One region of the Arthrobacter sp. D1-17 genome, then DNA from elsewhere that is predicted to be linked to it. Evidence: predicted binding sites of a transcription regulator. Region 1 holds the regulator's gene; the other holds the start of a gene.

Evidence for each region. Region 1 encodes LexA, which represses DNA repair genes until DNA is damaged. Its sites were predicted from a motif close to TCGAACANNTGTTCGA; they were not measured.
Region 2: the regulator LexA is predicted to act here: its motif matches at 4,381-4,396, upstream of M1E01_RS08790 (DUF6504 family protein).

Annotation. Positions count from the first base shown of each region.
Region 1 covers NZ_CP096382.1:2,746,630-2,755,651, reverse strand. Annotated here, with positions in the region: gene hflX (GTPase HflX) at 1-367, shown strand, start outside; gene M1E01_RS12810 (ATP-dependent DNA helicase) at 360-2,432, shown strand; gene lexA (transcriptional repressor LexA) at 2,488-3,234, opposite strand; gene M1E01_RS12800 (LysM peptidoglycan-binding domain-containing protein) at 3,570-3,977, shown strand; gene M1E01_RS12795 (histidinol-phosphate transaminase) at 4,060-5,178, shown strand; gene hisB (imidazoleglycerol-phosphate dehydratase HisB) at 5,241-5,867, shown strand; gene hisH (imidazole glycerol phosphate synthase subunit HisH) at 5,864-6,604, shown strand; gene M1E01_RS12780 (hypothetical protein) at 6,605-6,763, shown strand; gene priA (bifunctional 1-(5-phosphoribosyl)-5-((5-phosphoribosylamino)methylideneamino)imidazole-4-carboxamide isomerase/phosphoribosylanthranilate isomerase PriA) at 6,845-7,591, shown strand; gene M1E01_RS12770 (SseB family protein) at 7,601-8,509, shown strand; gene M1E01_RS12765 (MFS transporter) at 8,567-9,022, shown strand, end outside.
Region 2 covers NZ_CP096382.1:1,851,982-1,861,003, reverse strand. Annotated here, with positions in the region: gene thrS (threonine--tRNA ligase) at 1-164, opposite strand, end outside; gene M1E01_RS08795 (DNA polymerase III subunit alpha) at 340-3,966, opposite strand; gene M1E01_RS08790 (DUF6504 family protein) at 3,963-4,334, opposite strand; gene M1E01_RS08785 (hypothetical protein) at 4,478-4,864, shown strand; gene M1E01_RS08780 (chorismate mutase) at 4,916-5,242, opposite strand; gene M1E01_RS08775 (VOC family protein) at 5,257-5,676, shown strand; gene M1E01_RS08770 (SOS response-associated peptidase) at 5,692-6,423, opposite strand; gene M1E01_RS08765 (mycoredoxin) at 6,546-6,803, shown strand; gene M1E01_RS08760 (LysR family transcriptional regulator ArgP) at 6,819-7,700, opposite strand; gene M1E01_RS08755 (LysE/ArgO family amino acid transporter) at 7,773-8,393, shown strand; gene M1E01_RS08750 (hypothetical protein) at 8,454-9,020, opposite strand.

The sequences.
Region 1 (9,022 bases):
GCGCTCCGTCTTCGCCGAGGTGGACGCGCGCAAGGTGCCCGAGATCATCGTTCTGAACAAGGCTGACGCGGCGGATCCGTTCGTCGTCGAGCGACTGAAGCAGCGCGAGCCGCGCCATGTGGTGGTGTCGGCCCGCACCGGCCAGGGAATTCCCGAGCTGCTTAAGGCGATCAGCGACGGGATTCCGCGGCCCAGCGTCAAGCTTGAACTGCTGGTGCCGTACCATCGCGGAGACCTGATCAACAAGCTCCACGAGTCTGATGCGGAGATCCTCAGCATGGAGCACGAAGAGGGCGGCACCCGGGCCGTGGTCATGGTCCGGGAAGGCCTTGCGGCTGAACTGGAATCCTTCATCATCAATGACTGACCGGGCGGCAGCCTCCGCCGGTGCCGCTCCCTCCTCCGGCGCCACGGCCGGCGAGGAGTTCGTCATCGAGCTCCTCGACCGTGCCGTGGCGGCCATGGGCGGCCAGAGCCGCAGCGGCCAGCATGAGATGGCGCGGCAGGTGGCCCGGGCCATTGAAACCGGCCACCACCTGCTGGTCCAGGCCGGCACAGGCACCGGAAAATCCCTCGCCTACCTGGTCCCGCTCATCGCCCACTCGCTGGAAAGCAACAAGCCCACACTCGTCTCAACGGCCACCCTGGCGCTGCAGACCCAGATCGTTGGCCGCGACCTTCCCCGGCTGTTGGAGAGCCTCAAACCGGCACTCGACCGCCCGGTGAAGGTTGCCCTCGTCAAAGGCCGTGCCAACTACGTCTGCCGGCACAAGCTCGAAGGGGGCTTTCCCTCCGAGGAGCCCGCCGAGGGGCAGCTTTTCTCCTTGGGCGAGGACACCAGCGTCCCGCACTTCGCGGCTGCCATGGGCGGGCCGTCGTCACAGCTTGGCAAGGAGGTCGTCCGCCTCCGCGAATGGGCGGAAAAGACCACCACGGGCGACCGCGACGAGCTCCTTCCCGGTGTCACGGACCGCGCCTGGCGGCAGGTCTCCGTCACTTCGATGGAATGCCTGGGCGCCCAGAAGTGTCCGCTCGCCGAAGAATGCTTCAGCGAGCTGGCCCGGCACGAGGCAGCCGATGCCGACGTCGTCGTCACCAACCATGCCATGCTTGCAGTCAGCGCATTTGAGGGCCTGGCGGTCCTGCCCGAATACGATGTGGTCGTCGTCGATGAAGCTCACGAGCTGCACGACCGGGTCACCGGCGCAGTGTCCGGACAGCTGTCCGTCGCCATGGTCCATGCGGCAGCATCAGGTGCCCGCAAACACACCGGGATTACCGTGGACGCGCTCAACAACGCGGCGGCCAACCTTGAACTTGCCCTCGCGGCTGTCCCCAGCGGTCTGCTGCCCAACGGATTAAACGCGGAACAGCTCGACTGCGTTGACCAGCTCCGGGAGGCGTGCCGGGCGGCGCTCTCGGATTCCAAGGGGGACAGTAACAGCACGGCCGACGGCGGCCGGCAGCTCGCGCGCTCCCGCCTCCTCGTCATCCTGGAACTGTGCGAACGGCTGCTCGCCGCACGCGAGAACCGCGAGGTTGTCTGGTTTTCGCGGAACAGCACCTTCGATCCCCAGCAGGGGTACTCACCGCCGGATGACACGCAGCCCGCGCTGATCAACATCGCACCACTCAGCGTCGCCGGGCGCCTGCGGGAGGGATTGTTCGCGGACCACACGGTGGTGCTGACTTCCGCTACGCTCGCCATCGGTTCCGCGTTCGAACCCGCTGCCGGCGGCCTCGGCCTCCTGGGTGACGGCGCCCCCGGCTGGACCGGAGTGGACGTCGGATCGCCGTTTGACTACCCCAAGCAAGGCATACTCTACGTGGCAGGGCATCTGCCCAAGCCGGGGAGGGGCACGTCGCCTGAAGCGCTGGACGAACTCGAAGCGCTGATCAGGGCCTCCGGAGGTGGAGCACTGTGCCTCTTCTCATCCCGCCGTGCCGCTGAGGAGGCCGCGGATGCCCTGAGGCCGCGCCTGGACGTCGACGTGCTTTGCCAGGGAGACTCCACGATGACCGCGCTGGTTAAGCAGTTCGCGGACGAGCCGGATACCTGCCTCTTCGGGACCATGTCGCTATGGCAGGGGGTGGACGTGCCGGGTGGCTCTTGCAGGCTTGTAGTGATCGACAGGATTCCGTTTCCGCGGCCGGATGATCCGCTGATGACTGCCCGCTCCCGGGCAGTGGCGCAGTCCGGCGGCAACGGCTTCATGTCCGTCTCGGCGACCCACGCCGCGATCCGCCTGGCCCAGGGTGCCGGTCGTCTCATCCGGTCCACCGATGACAGGGGTGTGGTGGCTGTACTGGATTCGCGCCTCTCCACTGAGCGTTACGGCGCGTTCCTGCGGGCAGCGCTTCCACCGTTCTGGCCGACGACCGACCGCAAGATCGCCCTTGCGGCATTGGAACGACTCGCCCGGGCTGACTGAGGGCAGGCTTGCGTGTGACGGTCGCAGCGAGAGCTTGTCCCTGAAGCGGACACGCCTAGAGCGAGCGGAGCACCGAGACGACCTTGCCCATGACGATGGCGTGGTCGCCCAGAATGGGCTCGTACTGCGTGTTTTGCGGAAGCAGCCACGTGTGGCCATCCCGCTGCCGAAATGTCTTCACTGTTGCTTCGTCATCCAGCAGGGCCGCAACGATGTCGCCGTTGACGGCGTCACTCTGCCGGCGTACAACCACCCAGTCGCCGTCGCAGATGGCAGCATCCACCATGGAGTCCCCTGCGACGCGCAGCATGAACAGTTCCCCGTGGCCCACAAGCTGCCGGGGGAGTGGCATGAGCTCCTCCACCATTTGGTCGGCGAGGATGGGGCCGCCGGCAGCGATGCGCCCGACGAGCGGCACCATGGCGGTGTCGGTTGCGCTGGGAAGCTCGGACACACTGACCGGGCCGACACTCTGAAGCCGCACGTCCTGCTCGGGATCGGAGGTCTTGGACAGGCCGGCGTCCAGCGTCAGCGGCATGAGGACTTCCATGGCGCGGGGCCGCTTGGGATCGCGCCGGAGATACCCGAGCTTTTCCAGTTGAGAGAGCTGGTGAGTAACGCTGGACAGGCTGGCCAGCCCGACGATGTCTCCAATCTCCCGCATGGAGGGAGGGTAGCCGTTGTCATTGACCGAGCGCTGGATGGTCTCCAGTATCTTCTTCTGACGAATCGTCAGCCCCTTGGGCTTCCGGGGCCGCTGGCTGCGCTGGGTAGCTTTGCCTTCGGAGGCTGATGCTGCCATGTTCGCAAATGCCTTTCGTTCCACCCGGTCTGCGGGCTGCAGTGCCGGGAACCCCCGGCCTGAAAATGTCAGACCCTGCTGATCAACTGCAGAAGTGGTTGTTCTTCGATTTCAAACGTAGGCCAGCCGCAGGGCTTTTTCAAACATTTGTTCTAGCGAGTCTCGACTTTATTCGTTGATAAGTGCTAAAACTGGAGAAGCAAAAGTTCGAATATGTGTTCTATTGCAACTGCAGGTCCGGTCGGTTCTTCGAACACACTGGCGGACATGCTCAGCAGTATCGACCGGCAGCAGCACAGAGCAGCAGCACAGAGTAGTCCAGGAGGGCTCAGGTCATGTCAGCTTCAACAACCGTTCATCAGCCTCTTTCGCTCCAGTCCCACCCAGTCCCGTCCCAGGGCAGGACCGAACAGGCGGGGAAGCCGCCGCGTCTGCGTCTGACCCGCCGGGGCCGCATCGTTCTGATCGGGTTGCCGCTGGTGCTTCTGGCGGCGCTTCTGTTGACTCTGGCCGGACTGCTGAATTCCCCGGCTAAGGCAGCCGACGCGGCCAGCGAACTCTCGGTCACGGAGACGGTCACTGTGACGGTGCAGCCCGGGGAGTCGCTATGGGCCATCGCCGTGGACGCGGATCCCCACAGGGACGCCCGCGACACTATTGCCGACATTGTCCAGCTGAACGATCTGGAGGACGGCAAAGTTCTGCCGGGGCAGCAGCTGTTCGTCCCGTCCGCCAAGTCCTGAATGCGGTGCAGAATCGCTCCCTGCCTGCCGTCGCACCGGCCACAGTTTCCTGCCAGCCGCTTCGGGCAAATAAACTGTCCACGTGACCGACCAGCTTGAGCGACTGAACCGCCTTCCCCTTCGGACCAACCTGCGGGGGTTGACGCCCTACGGCGCGCCGCAGCTGGACGTGCCTATCCTGCTGAACGTCAATGAGAACACTCATGGCGTACCGGCCGATGTCAGGGCAGCCATATCGGAGGCTGTGACAGAGGCTGCGGCCGGACTGAACCGCTACCCGGACCGCGAATTCACCCAGCTCCGGGAAGCCCTCGCCGAATACCTGGGCCACGGTCTGGGCGCCGAAAACATCTGGGCGGCCAACGGCTCCAATGAAGTCCTCCAGCAGATCCTCCAGGCCTTCGGCGGCCCCGGCCGCACGGCGTTGGGATTTCCGCCCACGTACTCCATGTACCCGCTGCTGGCCAGCGGCACCGACACTGAATACATCGTGGGGCAGCGGGCGGAGGACTACGGCCTGAGCGCCGAGTCCGCGGCACGCCAGGTCCGGGAGCTGCAGCCGAACGTCGTGTTCCTGTGCTCGCCAAACAATCCCACCGGCACGGGCCTGGGGCTGGATGTAGTAGAAGCCGTGTATCAAGCCGGCGAAGCCAGCCAGACCGTTGTGATTGTCGACGAGGCCTACCACGAGTTTGCGCACGACGGCACGCCCAGCGCCCTGACGCTGCTGCCCGGGCGTGAGCGGCTCATAGTGTCCCGGACCATGAGCAAGGCCTTTGCCCTGGCCGGAGCCCGGCTCGGATACATGGCAGCAGCCCCGGAAGTGGCCGACGCGCTGCGCCTTGTCCGCCTTCCGTACCACCTGTCGGCGATCACCCAGGCCACTGCTCTGGCCGCGCTGGAGCACAGGGAGGCTCTGATGGCCGACGTCGAGGACATCAAGCGCCAGCGCGACCGGATTGTCACAGAGCTGACGCGGATGGGTCTGAAGCCTGCGGCGTCGGACTCCAACTACGTCTTCTTCGGCGGCATCGAGAACCCCCACCAGGTGTGGCAGGAGCTGCTGGACTCCGGTGTCCTGATTAGGGATGTCGGGATCCCCGGGCACCTGCGTGTTACCGCGGGTACTGAGACGGAAACCACAGCCTTCCTCGGGGCGCTGGAAGCGATCCTGGCCCGGCAGGCAGCCCTTCCGGCCTAAACTGGAGGGTAGACCGAGAGCAGCGTCTGCATCATCCTTCGTCAAAAAGGACATCTATCACCATGACCGATACCGGAATCAAGACTGTCGGGGCCCGCACCGCGCGCCTGGAGCGCACCACCAGTGAATCCTCCGTTCTGGTGGAGATCGACCTCGACGGCACCGGAGTATCAGACATCAGCACCTCGGTCCCGTTTTACGACCACATGCTGACCGCGCTGTGCAAGCACTCGCTGATCGACATGACCGTGAAGGCTACCGGCGACATCCACATCGATGTCCACCACACGGTGGAGGACGTTGCCATCACGTTTGGCGAGGTGCTGCGCACCGCCCTCGGCAACAAGGCCGGCATCCGCCGCTTCGGTGAAGCAACCGTGCCGCTGGACGAGGCACTTGCCCACGCGGTGGTTGATGTTTCCGGCCGGCCTTACCTCGTGCACGGAGGTGAACCGGCAGGCCAGGAATACCACCTGATCGGCGGGCATTTCACCGGTTCGCTAACCCGCCACGTCTTTGAGGCCATCACCCTGCACGCCGGCATCTGCCTGCACATGAACGTCCTCGCGGGGCGGGATCCGCACCACATTGTCGAGGCCCAGTTCAAAGCATTCGCCAGGGCGCTGCGCGCCGCCGTCGAGCCCGACCCCCGGGTCGAGGGAATTCCGTCCACGAAGGGTGCACTGTGACAGGCAAAGTGCTGCGCGACGGCGCCATCATCGACCCCTCGGCCACGGTGAAGCTCCCGTCGCCCGAAGGGAAGCCGACGGTCACCGTGCTGGACTATGGATCAGGCAACGTCCGTTCTGCTGTCCGGGCGCTCGAACGCGCCGGTGCTGAGGTCATTCTGAGCTCCAAGCAGGAGGATGTTCTGAACGCTGACGGCCTGGTGGTTCCGGGCGTGGGTGCCTTCGAAACTGTCATGCGTGAGCTTAAAGCCGTGGACGGCATCCGGATGATCGGGCGCCGCGTCGCCGGCGGCCGGCCGGTCCTTGGCATCTGCGTTGGCCTCCAGGTGCTCTTCGAAGCGGGCGTGGAACACGGGACAGAAGCGGAAGGCATGGGGGAGTGGCCAGGCAAGGTTGAGCTCCTTCCCGCCGACGTGGTTCCCCACATGGGATGGAACACGGTCAAGGTTCCGGAGGGTTCAAGGCTGTTCGAAGGCGTGGAGAATGAGCGGTTCTACTTCGTGCACTCCTATGGGGTGCAGAGCTGGGACTTCGACGTCATCCAGCCCCGCATGGCCCCACCGCTCGTCACCTGGTCCGAGCACGGCGCACCCTTCATCGCAGCCGTGGAGAACGGTCCGCTGTGCGCCACGCAATTCCACCCCGAAAAATCGGGCGACGCCGGCGGCCGACTCCTCAAGAACTGGGTGACCAGCCTGCTCAGTTCCTCGCACCGCATCCCCCCAGCGGACGCCTAGATGTGGTCGGTCGTCCTGATGGGCCTCGCCGGCTTGCTGATCGGCGGCGCGCTGTCCTTCAGGCAGCAGGAGAAGCCGCTCTGGACGCAAATAGGGTTCGGCGTCCTGGCGGCAATGTCACTGCTGGCCGCCTACCTGCTGACCCTGCCCGGATCCTGACGCCGGCTCCCTGACCACCGCGCAGCCATGACGTCTGCGCAATTCATAACCACATGTGCTCCACGAGAACTGAGGACCGAGATGACCAGCCAGAACGAACTGCCGGCACTTGAACTGCTTCCCGCAGTCGACGTCGTGAACGGGCAGGCCGTGCGCCTGGTCCAGGGCGAAGCAGGCAGCGAAACCAGCTATGGCACCCCCTTGGAGGCGGCCCTGAACTGGCAGCAGCAGGGCGCCGAGTGGGTCCACCTCGTGGACCTGGACGCGGCCTTCGGCCGCGGCTCGAATGCCGAGTTGCTGCGCGAAGTCGTCGGTCGTCTGGACATCAAGGTGGAATTCTCCGGCGGCCTGCGCGACGACGAATCGCTGGAAAAGGCACTGGACCTGGGAGTCGCGCGGGTCAACCTTGGAACCGCGGCCCTGGAAAACCCGGAGTGGACTGCCCGAGCCATCGACCGCTTCGGTGATCGGATCGCTGTCGGACTCGACGTCCGCGGCACCACCCTGGCTGGGCGCGGCTGGACTAAAGAGGGCGGGGACCTCTGGGACGTGCTGGGCCGCCTCGAGGAAGCGGGCTGTGCCCGCTACGTGGTGACGGACGTGACCAAGGACGGCACGCTGCAGGGACCCAACGTTGAACTGTTGCGCCAGATGGTGGAAAAGACTGGCAAGCCCGTGGTGGCCTCCGGCGGGATCTCCAGCCTGGATGACCTGAAGGTCCTGCGCTCACTGGTCCCGCTGGGCGTCGAAGGCGCGATTGTCGGCAAGGCCCTCTACGCCGGCGCCTTCACCCTGCCCGAGGCCCTTGACGTCGCCGGCCGCCCCTAGGCTGCCCCAGTGGCTGGGCAGGACTTAACCCCGGAAAACCGGGAGGACCCGGCAGGGCAGCCGCCTGCCCGCCGGCTCCCAGGCCATATCGAGGCGGCCCTGGCGGGTGCCGACGGCGCCACGGATTCCGCCGGCCAGCCTTGGGCGGGGCGCAGCCTCGCCGGTGAGGACGCGAAGATTCACAACTTCGAGGACGACGACGGCACAGCAGACAATGCCTATCTCGCCGCCATCGATGCGCTCTTGACCGGCGGAGCGGACGAAGCGGCTGTGGTCGCCACCCTGGCAACAGCGAGGGTCTTTGTCCCGGTGGTGGCGCAGCTTGCCGAGGAAGCGGAGGGAGCTGCAGGGCTCCATGCCGACAAGCAGGCGGATATGGCGCTGGTGACGCTCAAGGCGCCGGACGGCAGGCTGGCCATGCCGGTCTTCACTTCTTCGGCCGCACTGGCCGCCTGGCACTCGGAGGCGAGGCCCGTTGCCGTCTATGCATCGCGCGCTGCCCTATCAGCAGTCTCAGAGGGCGCGGAACTGCTTGTGGTTGATCCCGGCTCCGAGGTGACGTTCGTCGTGCGCCGGCCAGCGGTGTGGTCTCTCGCGCAGCAGCAGCCCTGGCTTCCCGCCTACAGGGACCCCGAACTGGCTGCGGTGCTGGAAGCGACAGCCGCCGCTTGGCCCGCGGTCCGCCGCCTGGAGGTTCTTCCCGGTCAGGGAGTGGCTGCCGCTACGGCATCCGGCCGCCGGATGGCAGGCGGAGGACCCGGCCCGGAGCTCCGGGTGGTGCTGTATCTCGAGGAGGGGCTTGATGCCGCCGCCGTCCAGTCGCTCGTCGGGGACCTGCACAATCAGTGGGCGCGGAATGAATTGTTCGGTGAACGTGTTGACTCGGTCGAGGTCAAGCTGAGGCGCGCCGCAGAGTAACCGCCGGTCCAAGTGGTCCGTCCGATTCTGCCCCGCGGCGGAACGAAGGGACCACCCGTGAATTTCACCCTGTACCGGGATCTGTTGGCTGTGGAGCCGATACGCCGCCTCCTGGTGGTGGGCATGATTGCCCGTATACCCCACTCATCTGCCGGCGTGCTGCTGACGCTGCACATCGTCCTCACCTTGGAACAGGGGTATGCCGCTGCAGGCACTGCAGCAGCCGTCATGACCGTTGGCATTGCCCTGGGTGCCCCATGGCGCGGCCGCCGCGTGGACACGGTGGGGCTGCGCCGGGCGCTGATCCCGTCGGTGGTTTCCGAGACCGTCATCTGGTCGATAGTCCCGCACGTTTCCTATCAGTGGCTGTTGCCGCTGGTCTTCGTGGGCGGCCTGCTGACGCTGCCCATTTTTAGTGTGGTGCGGCAGTCGCTGGGAGTGCTCGCCGACGGCGACCAGCGGCGGACCGCCTTCGCACTCGATGCCATCACCACCGAACTGGTGTTCATGATC
Region 2 (9,022 bases), 890 kb from region 1:
AGGACATTGAGGCCGTCCGGGGAGTCGATGGTGACCCCCTCGACTTCAGCACCTTCGGGAAGCGGCTGGTCAAGGTCCTTCAGCACGCCGTCAATGCGGGCTACAACGACTTCGCGGCGGTCGAAGAAGAGCTCCGCGCCGGTGGTCCCGGTAGTCACCTTCATCTCTTCGCCATCGACGATGAGGGTGATCTGCTGGGCATCTGACACGGGTGTCTCCTATTCAAAGTTAAGGCTTCGTAGCTTGTGGCGTACGGGGACCACAGCCAGCCTCGTCAATGGTATCCACAAGGGCTGAGGCCAGCCAAAGCGGGACACGGGCCGGACGGACAGGAAAAGGTCATCCGCTCAGCCCGGTGATGGCAAGGTTCCGGCCGATTCCGCTCAGCGGGCCGGGGCTCCGGAACTCTTCGGGAATGACGGTACCGGGGTGCAGTTTTCCGTTGTCCGGCCCGTTACCGGAATCATCCCGGGAGGGAACTGTGTTTTCCGGAGAGGGGTTTTCCGGAGAGGGGTTTTCCGGAGAGGGGTTTTCCCGGGAGGAGTTTGCCGGGAAGGAATCTTCCGGGAAGGGCAGGCTTTCGACCCTGCTGAGATCCCAGGCCATGCTGGCGCTGAGGCTGATGCCACGCGGACCGGTTCTCCTGGTGGTTCCGCGGATGAGGAGCAGCCGGGTCCCGAACAGCAGGGGTCCCGCCAGTTCCTGCGCCTCATGGAAGAACACTGAGTCCACGCACCCGGTGCCGTCGTCGATGCTGATGAACACCACCCTTCTGCCCCCGCGCATGGGCGGAGTCTGGGTGGCAACACGCACTCCGGCCACCAAAACCTCGGTGCCGTTCCTCAAACCCAGGAGTTTGTCCGCGGTGGTGACGCCTAGCTTGTCCAGCAGGGGGCGGTGGCTGGCCATCAGATGCTCGCTGACGTCCACGGCCATGAGGTCCAGTTCAGCCCGGACATTCTCGACCAATGTTGGCGGCGGGAGTTCTGCCTTGACGTTCCTCAGCTCGACATCACCCAGGGGCAGGGCCAGCTGGCCCTCAATGATCTCTGTCCCCTTTTTGGACTGGCCGGTCTGCAGGTTCTGAAGGTGCTGGACAAGGTCGGCCCTATTGGCGGCTCCACCTGACTCCCGGTGCAGGGAGTCGAAGGCGCCCAGCTGGGCGAGCCTTCTGATGCTCGGTTTCGTCAGCCGTGCCCGTGCCCGGAGATCCGCCAGGGAGTCATAGGGCTGCCCTGCCACAATCCGCTTTAATTCAGCCCCTGAAAGGCCGTATATACCTTTCAGGCTCAGTCTGATCCCAAGTTTTCCGCGGTCCCGGCCCTCGCCGACCCGTTCCACCCGGTATTCATCCCCGCTGAGGTTAATGTCCAGCGGGAGAATGGGGATGCCGAGCCGGCGGGCCTCGGCGACAAGGAGACGCTTGGGATACATGCCGGGATCGTGCTCCCACAGTCCGGCAAGGAATGCCTCCGGATGATGTGCTTTCAGCCAGGCCGACTGGTACGTGGGTACGGCAAAGGCCGCGCCATGCGCCTTGCAGAAGCCAAAGCTGGCGAACGATTTCAAGGTCCCCCATACTTTGTCGACCACGCCCGGCGAATACCCCTTGGCTTTGGCCTCACGGCGGAAAAACTCCTCCACCTGGGATTCCATGACCTCGTTGCTCAACGCCCTGCGGAACTCGTCAGCCTTCGCCAGTCCACAGCCCGTCATCACGTCAAAGGTCCTCAGGATCTGTTCGTGGAACACGGTCACCCCGTGGGTCTCCTGCAGCACGGGCTTGAGGTTCGGATGCGGGTAGACCTCCGGGGCAAAGCCGTGCCGGTGCTCCAGGAACGGCCGCACCATGTCAGATTTCATGGGACCCGGCCGGAAGAGGGAAATATCGATGATGAGGTCGTTGAATTCCCGGGGCGCCAATTTGCCCACAAGTTCGCGCTGGCCGGGTGACTCGATCTGAAAGCAGCCCAGCGTGTGGGTACTCCGGATCAGTTCATACGTGGGCTCATCATCCAGCGGTACCGCGTTCAGGTCGATGAAGCCATTGTCGCTGATGTAGTCAGGTCCCGTGCCGTCCGGCCGGGTGGGATGCGCGCCCGCTGACACCACCTCGGCCTTGGACGGGTGGATGCGGATGATTTCCCGTACCGCAAACGCCATGGCGCTTTGCATCCGGACACCCAGCACGTCCAGTTTGAGCATGCCCATCGGGTCCATGTCGTGCTTATCGAACTGGCTCATGGGCAGTCCCAGCCCGCTGGGCTGGACGGGCGTCCTGTCCAGGAGGGTGGCATCTCCCAGGATCACCCCGCATGGGTGCATCGAAATGTGGCGAGGCAGCCGGTCAAGGCGCTCGGTGAGGTCAACGAGCAGATCCAGCTGCTGGTTGCCGGAATAATCCCTTTGTTCCAACCGGTCCGCAAATTCACGAAGCTCAGGCTTTTCCTCGAGCGCTTCCCGAAACTTGCGGGCTGAGAAACGCCAGAGCTGCTTGGCGATTTCACCAACATCGTTTTCGTCCATGCCCAGCGCCATTCCGGCGTCGCGGACGGCACCCCGTGCCCGGTATCCGTTCTGCATGCTCATGAGAGTCACGCGCTGGGACCCGAAACGGTCGAAGATCTTCCGGTAAACGTTGTGCCGCTCTGCGCTTTCGACGTCAATGTCGATGTCCGGCAGGGTGGACCTGTCCTGCGACAGGAACCGCTCAAAAATCAGGTCATGCTGCAGCGGGTTCACCTGGCTGACATCGATCAGGTAATTGACCAGGCTTGAAGCGCCGGATCCTCTGGCGGCTGCCCTGACTCCCATGTCCAGGATCATCCGCGACACTTCCGCCACAGTCAGGAAGTAGGAAGCGAAGCCAAGGTTGGAGATGATCTTCAGTTCGTGCTCGAGCCGGGCGCGCATGTCAGCCTCCGCCTGGCCGGAGATCCCGGGGAACCGGCGCGATACACCGGCCTCGCACCGCTGCACCAGCTCCGCCAGGGGATCTCCTTCAATGCCAATCACCGATGCTTCCGGAACCACCGGCTGCTTCCATCCCATATCCGTTGCGGGGTCCACCCTGCAGCGGTCCGCGAGCGCCTCCGTCTGCGCGAGCAGCACCTGGAGGTCGGCTGCACTGTATCCGGCGGCGGAAATGATCTCCTTTGCCAGCTGCAGCATCTGTCCAGGCGATTTCAGCCATCCCTGCCCGGTGGGCTGGAGCAGCGGAGCGGCGGAGAGCTCGGGCAACGATTTGAGGGTGCGTGCTGAATCCAGAACGTCGGCAGTAGCTGCTCCGTCCTCTGCGCAGTATCTGACGGCGTTGGTCAGAACGGCAGGAATCCCGAACTCCTGGGCAAGTTTGAGCATGCGGACGGCGTGCGCCGTGCTGAGCGCCTGTCCCGGAGGGCTGAGGTGGGAGACGACTTCGGCAACGATGCTTCCGGCCGGAAGGGCATCCAGCCAGCCCTTGAACAGGGTGCGGGGCCGGAGGTAACGGCGGCCACCCATGGCACGGCCCACGTCGGAATCAGGACCGACAAGCACGGTGAGGACAGGTTTGAGGGTTGCGGGGTCAAGGACCCTTGATGCCAGTTCCGCCCGGGTCACGGCAACGGGCACTGCTCCCCCGGCCTTACCCGTGGTGCGGGCATGTGCATCCGAAATCAGCCGGCAGAGCGCCCTGTATCCGGCACCGTTGGTGTGCCCATGCGCCAGCACCACGACGCGGCCGCCGGGCGAGCTGCGCAGGTCTGCGCCGTCGTCATACACGCCAAGGTCCACTCCGATAACGGGGTCAATCCCGGCAGCCATGCAGGCCTTGAGGTGTTTTACCGTTCCATACAGCCCGTCCCTGTCGGTGCAGGCAAGGGCGGTGGCCCCGGCGGCGGCCGCTGACTGGGCCAGCTCATCAGGCCAGGAGACCCCGTAATGGGCGCTGAAGGCGGTGGAAACGTGGAGATGCGTGAAACTCATGCTGTTTTATGCCGAAGGGCGTCGTGGATCCGGAGGAGCCGCCAGCGTCCGCTGCCGGTATGCCGGACCAGGTCAAGGGTCAGATGCTCAGGAGCAGCAGGGGTTTTCGATTCAGGAGCGCCAACGGCAGAAGCTGTCGGGCCGGGGGCGGCCTCAGAAGGCACCACCTGGACGCGCCAGATCTCGTGGTCTACGAGTCCCTGGCCGCTGCCCAAAGGAGCGCGTTGTTCCTCGGCCCACCACTGGCGGCGCTCAAACCAATGCACTGGTTCAGCACAGACTGCATAGTTCCGGCCTCCCCATCGCAGCTCGGCAGGCCGGCCATCGGGTCCGCAGACAACGTCCACGGACTCACTGAACATGCCCACTCGTGCCTCCGGATACGAAATCAACCTGCTGTAAATATGGGAGCATTCGAATATGTATTCGAATAAGAACAGTCTACGCCGGGCCGCTGACAAAACCTAGGTGAAGTGTGGACGGACGGCGGCTCAGAGGGCAGGATGGAGCCATGAGTTCCAATGACGCACTCCTGAAGCACGTAAGCATCGCCGCCGAAGACAGCGATTTGGTGGCCACCTTCGATATTGACGGCAATATTCCAGGATCGGGCGCCTTCGTCGTGGGGCTCGTCGCTGCAACTCCGGACTACTCGCATCAACGGAGGCTCGGAATAGAGTTCATGAATGGCGAAGCCGTGTCCATGTACGCCTTCAGCCATGACGGCACCGAGGAAAACTTCGACCTCAAGAGCGTCGAGCACTCGGGCAGCACCATCACGGGCAAGTTCCCCATGAGCACCGTGCTCGGCCTTGAGAAGGGCCACCTGATGTCAGCCTTCAGCGAGGCCGACGGCCGTGAATTCCAGTCAGGCGTGCCGGTAGAGGAATCGCTTTAGCCTCTTGCCGCCGGCCAGCGCAGCACAAGCGCGGGACGGGCACGTACCCACTCAGTTGTTTTCGTTGTGGATCTTCATCTCGAGTTCGATGAACTTCGAAATCATCGCCCGGTAGGTGCTTTCGACGATGTCCGGGTCAATTTCCTTTTTCTCCGCGGCGGAACGGACATGTTCAATCACGCGTTCCACCCGCCCCGGAGCCCGCACTTCAGCGTCATCGCCCTTCAGCGTTCCCGCGATCCTGATCAGGCGCTCGCGCCGTGCAATCAGGGTGACGATCTGGTCATCCACCTCATCCACGGCGATCCGGACAGCGGCGAGCTGTTCCCTGTCAGCCTGGGCGCTTTTATCGTCTCCGTGATTTGTGGGCATGTCCATGACAGTATCGAACCATGCAGCCCCGAGTCGATTTTATTTCGTTGGGAGTGCGCAGCGTGGCCGCCTCCCGCCGCTTCTATGTTGAGGGTCTCGGGTGGCCGGTCCACCGGGAATTCCCGGAGGTGGTGTTCATTCAGGCCAATCACGGACTCATGCTCTCGCTCTGGGAGGTCGGCCAGATGCAGTCCGAAGCCGGCGTCGATGCTCCCGGCCCTGTTCCCTGCATCACGCTCAGCCATAACGTCGGAAGTGCTGCCGGCGTCGATGAGGTGATGGCAGAAGCGGAGGCCGCAGGTGCCGCCATCGTATCCCCTCCGAAAACGCAGCCCTGGGGCGGCTACACGGGCTATTTCGCCGATCCGGACGGCTTCCGGTGGGAGATTGCGTTCAACCCCACATGGTCGGTGGACGACGGCGGCCGGGTCACCGTCTGATGCGGAGGCACCCCACTAGAAGAGAGCCGCAACCGGCTCGATGAGTTCGGGCGAATTGTTGCGTACGTTCCCCACAGCCTGGCCCACGGAATCCACCCGCCAGCCGGCCGCGACCTCCTTCACGCCCGAGCGCACGAGATCCACGAGGCCCGCAGCATCATCCACCTGCGGGTCCAGCCAGGCGGACATCGTGTCCCGGCCCATCGGCAGCGGCACCCGGTCATGCAGCGCGGTAAGCTCTGCGAAGATCGTGCCCTCAGCACCTGCCGGCGGGGAGTCCGCCGTCATGATGGACATCGAAAGCATCCACTGGCCGGGTTCCCCCGGCGGTACGGACGGGTCCTTCCACCACTCGTAGAGTCCGGCAAACGCCATGACGGACCCGTCCCGCGGGTGGACGTAGTAGGGCTGCTTGTTACGACCGTCACCCTGCTTCCATTCGTAATAGCCGTCGGCCGGCACAGCGCAGCGGCGCGACTGCACCGCCTTCCGGAACGCGGGTTTCTCCAGCACGGTCTCACTCCGGGCGTTGATCATCTTCGCCCCGCCCCGGAGGTCTTTTGCCCACGAAGGGACAAGACCCCAGCGGGCGACGTGCAGCTGGCGGACCGGGGCCGCGTCGGTCAGCCTTTCGAGGACGATCGGGGCATCGTCAGTCGGAGCGATGTTCCACGAAGGCGGTATTTGGACGTCGTTCTCGAGTTCAGCGTCAAATTCCGCCAGCAGGTCCCCGACAGCCCTGGCCATCACGTAGCGTCCACACATGGCTCCAGCATGCCATCGCAACACAGGCGGGGGAATACCGGCACACGCGTTACGGTTGACTGGAACGGAACCGACTTGTACGAACCTACTCCTGAGGAGCTCACGTGGACTTCACCCCCGAAGACGGCACCATCACCATGTTTTCCACCACCTGGTGCGGCTACTGCAACCGACTCAAGAAGCAGCTGGATGCCCAGGGAATCGGCTATACCGAAATCAACATCGAAGAAGTAGAGGGCACCGCCGACCTCGTCGAGCAGATCAACGGCGGCAACCGCACGGTTCCCACCGTCCTCTTCCCGGACGGGACGGCAGCAACGAACCCTTCGGCAGCCGAGGTCAAGAGCCGCCTTGCCGCGTAGGCGCGCACCAACCGCTTAGCGCAGACATGTAGCCGCCGCCTTCTCCAAGGCGGTGGCTACATGTTTAAGCGTCGCTGATTCGATCGACCACTGCTGCCAGTACAGCGGAACGTCCACATGCAGTTTGTTGTCGAGGACGGCGAGGGTGCCCGCGTCGAGAAGCGGCCGGGACTGAAGGTCGGGCAGCATGCCCCAGCCCAGCCCGAGTTCGATCGCCCGCATGAAATCCGAGGATGCCGGAACGTAGTGCCGTGGCGGATACTTCGCTGCTGGCTCCAGCCGGCCCTCGAGGTAGCGGTCCTGGAGCGCATCCTTGCGGTCAAAAACCACCACCGGCACCTGGGACAATGCTTCATCGCCAAACCCTGACGGCATCCACTGCTCCACGAAGGTGCGGCTGGCCACGGCGCGGTAGCGCATGACGCCCAGCGGCCGGACCGTGCAGCCCTGGACAGGCACAGAGTCCGAGGTGATCGCCGCCATCGCCGTGCCGTCCCTGAGCCGGTCGATGGAGTGGTCCTGGTCATCGATGGTGATCTCAAAGCTCGCGCGTTCCACTCCCGCCAAAGCCGGCAGCACCCAGGTGGCGAGGGAGTCCGCGTTGATGACGAGCGGTATGCGCGGACGGGCGCCTGCCCCTTCCAGCCCCAGCTCATTCATCGCCTCGCTCTCCAGCAGTGCCACCTGGCGGGCCAGACGGACCACCACGCTTCCCGACGTCGTAGGGCGGACTGGCTTCGTCCGCAGCAGCAGGACGCGCCCGGTCTGCTGCTCCAGCGCCTTAATCCTCTGGCTGACGGCGGAGGACGTGATGTGCAGTGCTGCGGCTGCACGGTCGAAGGTCCCGTGGTCCAGCACTGCCACCAATGTCCTAAGCTGCTCGGTGGTCGCGTCCATCCTGAAGTTTCCTTAATGTAGATAAGGAAGTTTAGCTGTACTGCTGATTTTCCGCCGCCTAAAGTCAGTCGGGTGGAAACTACTGGAACCCTTGGCGCCCTGGTCACCGGCTTTGGCGCAGGCCTTTCTCTTATCATCGCCATCGGCGCACAAAACGCCTTCGTCCTGCGCCAGGGGCTGCGGCGTGAGCACATGCTGCCCATCGTGGCAGTGTGCATCGCCAGTGATGCGCTCCTGATCGCAGCAGGCGTGGCGGGGGTGGGCGCGCTCATCGAGTCAGCGCCGCTGGCGCTGACTGCTGTGCGCTGGGCCGGCGCCGCTTTCCTGCTCGCGTACGCGCTTTTTGCGGCCCGCCGGGCGCTGAAGCCCGGTTCCCTGACGGCGGCGGCCGCTTCCGCATCCGGCACCCTGGCCGCTGCAGTGGGAACCGCCGTCGCACTGACCTGGCTGAACCCGCACGTCTATCTGGACACCGTGGTACTGCTGGGTTCGCTCGCGGCCGACCACGGCGATGATGGCCGATGGCCGTTTGCCTGGGGAGCGATAGCCGGCAGTACGGTCTGGTTCAGCCTGCTCGGATTCGGCGCCAGGTTCCTCGCCCCGGTCTTTGCGCGGCCCGGAGCCTGGCGGATTCTCGACGGCGCCATCGCCGTCCTGATGACAGTGTTGGCCGCTTTCCTTCTGGTTCCCTGAGCGGAAAAGCTGAGCGGAATCCGGCCCCCTTACTGCTGCCGTCCTATAATTCTCCTCCTGCTAATCGTCCTCCGCGCGGTGTGCTGTATCGACCGAATTCCCCGAGGGGATCTGCCGCTTGAGCAGCTCTACCTCGCCTCTCAGCAGGTCGACGGCGGCCCGATAGTCTTCGAATTCTGCCCGCCGGCGCCTGGCCGCGGCATAACTGACGGCGAGGGCGATAATGGCCAGCGGGAACGACACCAGCAGGGACCAGCCGGCAGCGGCAAAAAAGTCCAGCGCCACTGGAAGGGCCTGCTTGAACGCCAGGAAGTCATTCACTCCGCCGACCACTCCGTTCATGGCAGCGTCGAGGGGGCCCAAAAACTGGCCCACCACCGGTGCCCCGGAGAACGACGGCGCGCTCAGCCGTGACTCTCCACTTGGGGACCAGCGGGCATCACCAACGTGATTCAGGACGTAGACGCCGGCGCCTGCATTGAGGGCGGCAAAGAGCAGAACGGCACCCAGGGCAGTCAAGTGAAACCTGCGCGGACGCCAAACGGCCGCCACCAGCGCGAAGGCAATGGCTGCAACCCACGGAAGGATGCGAAGCCCATCGCTGCTGATGCCGGCCAATGCGTCCAATG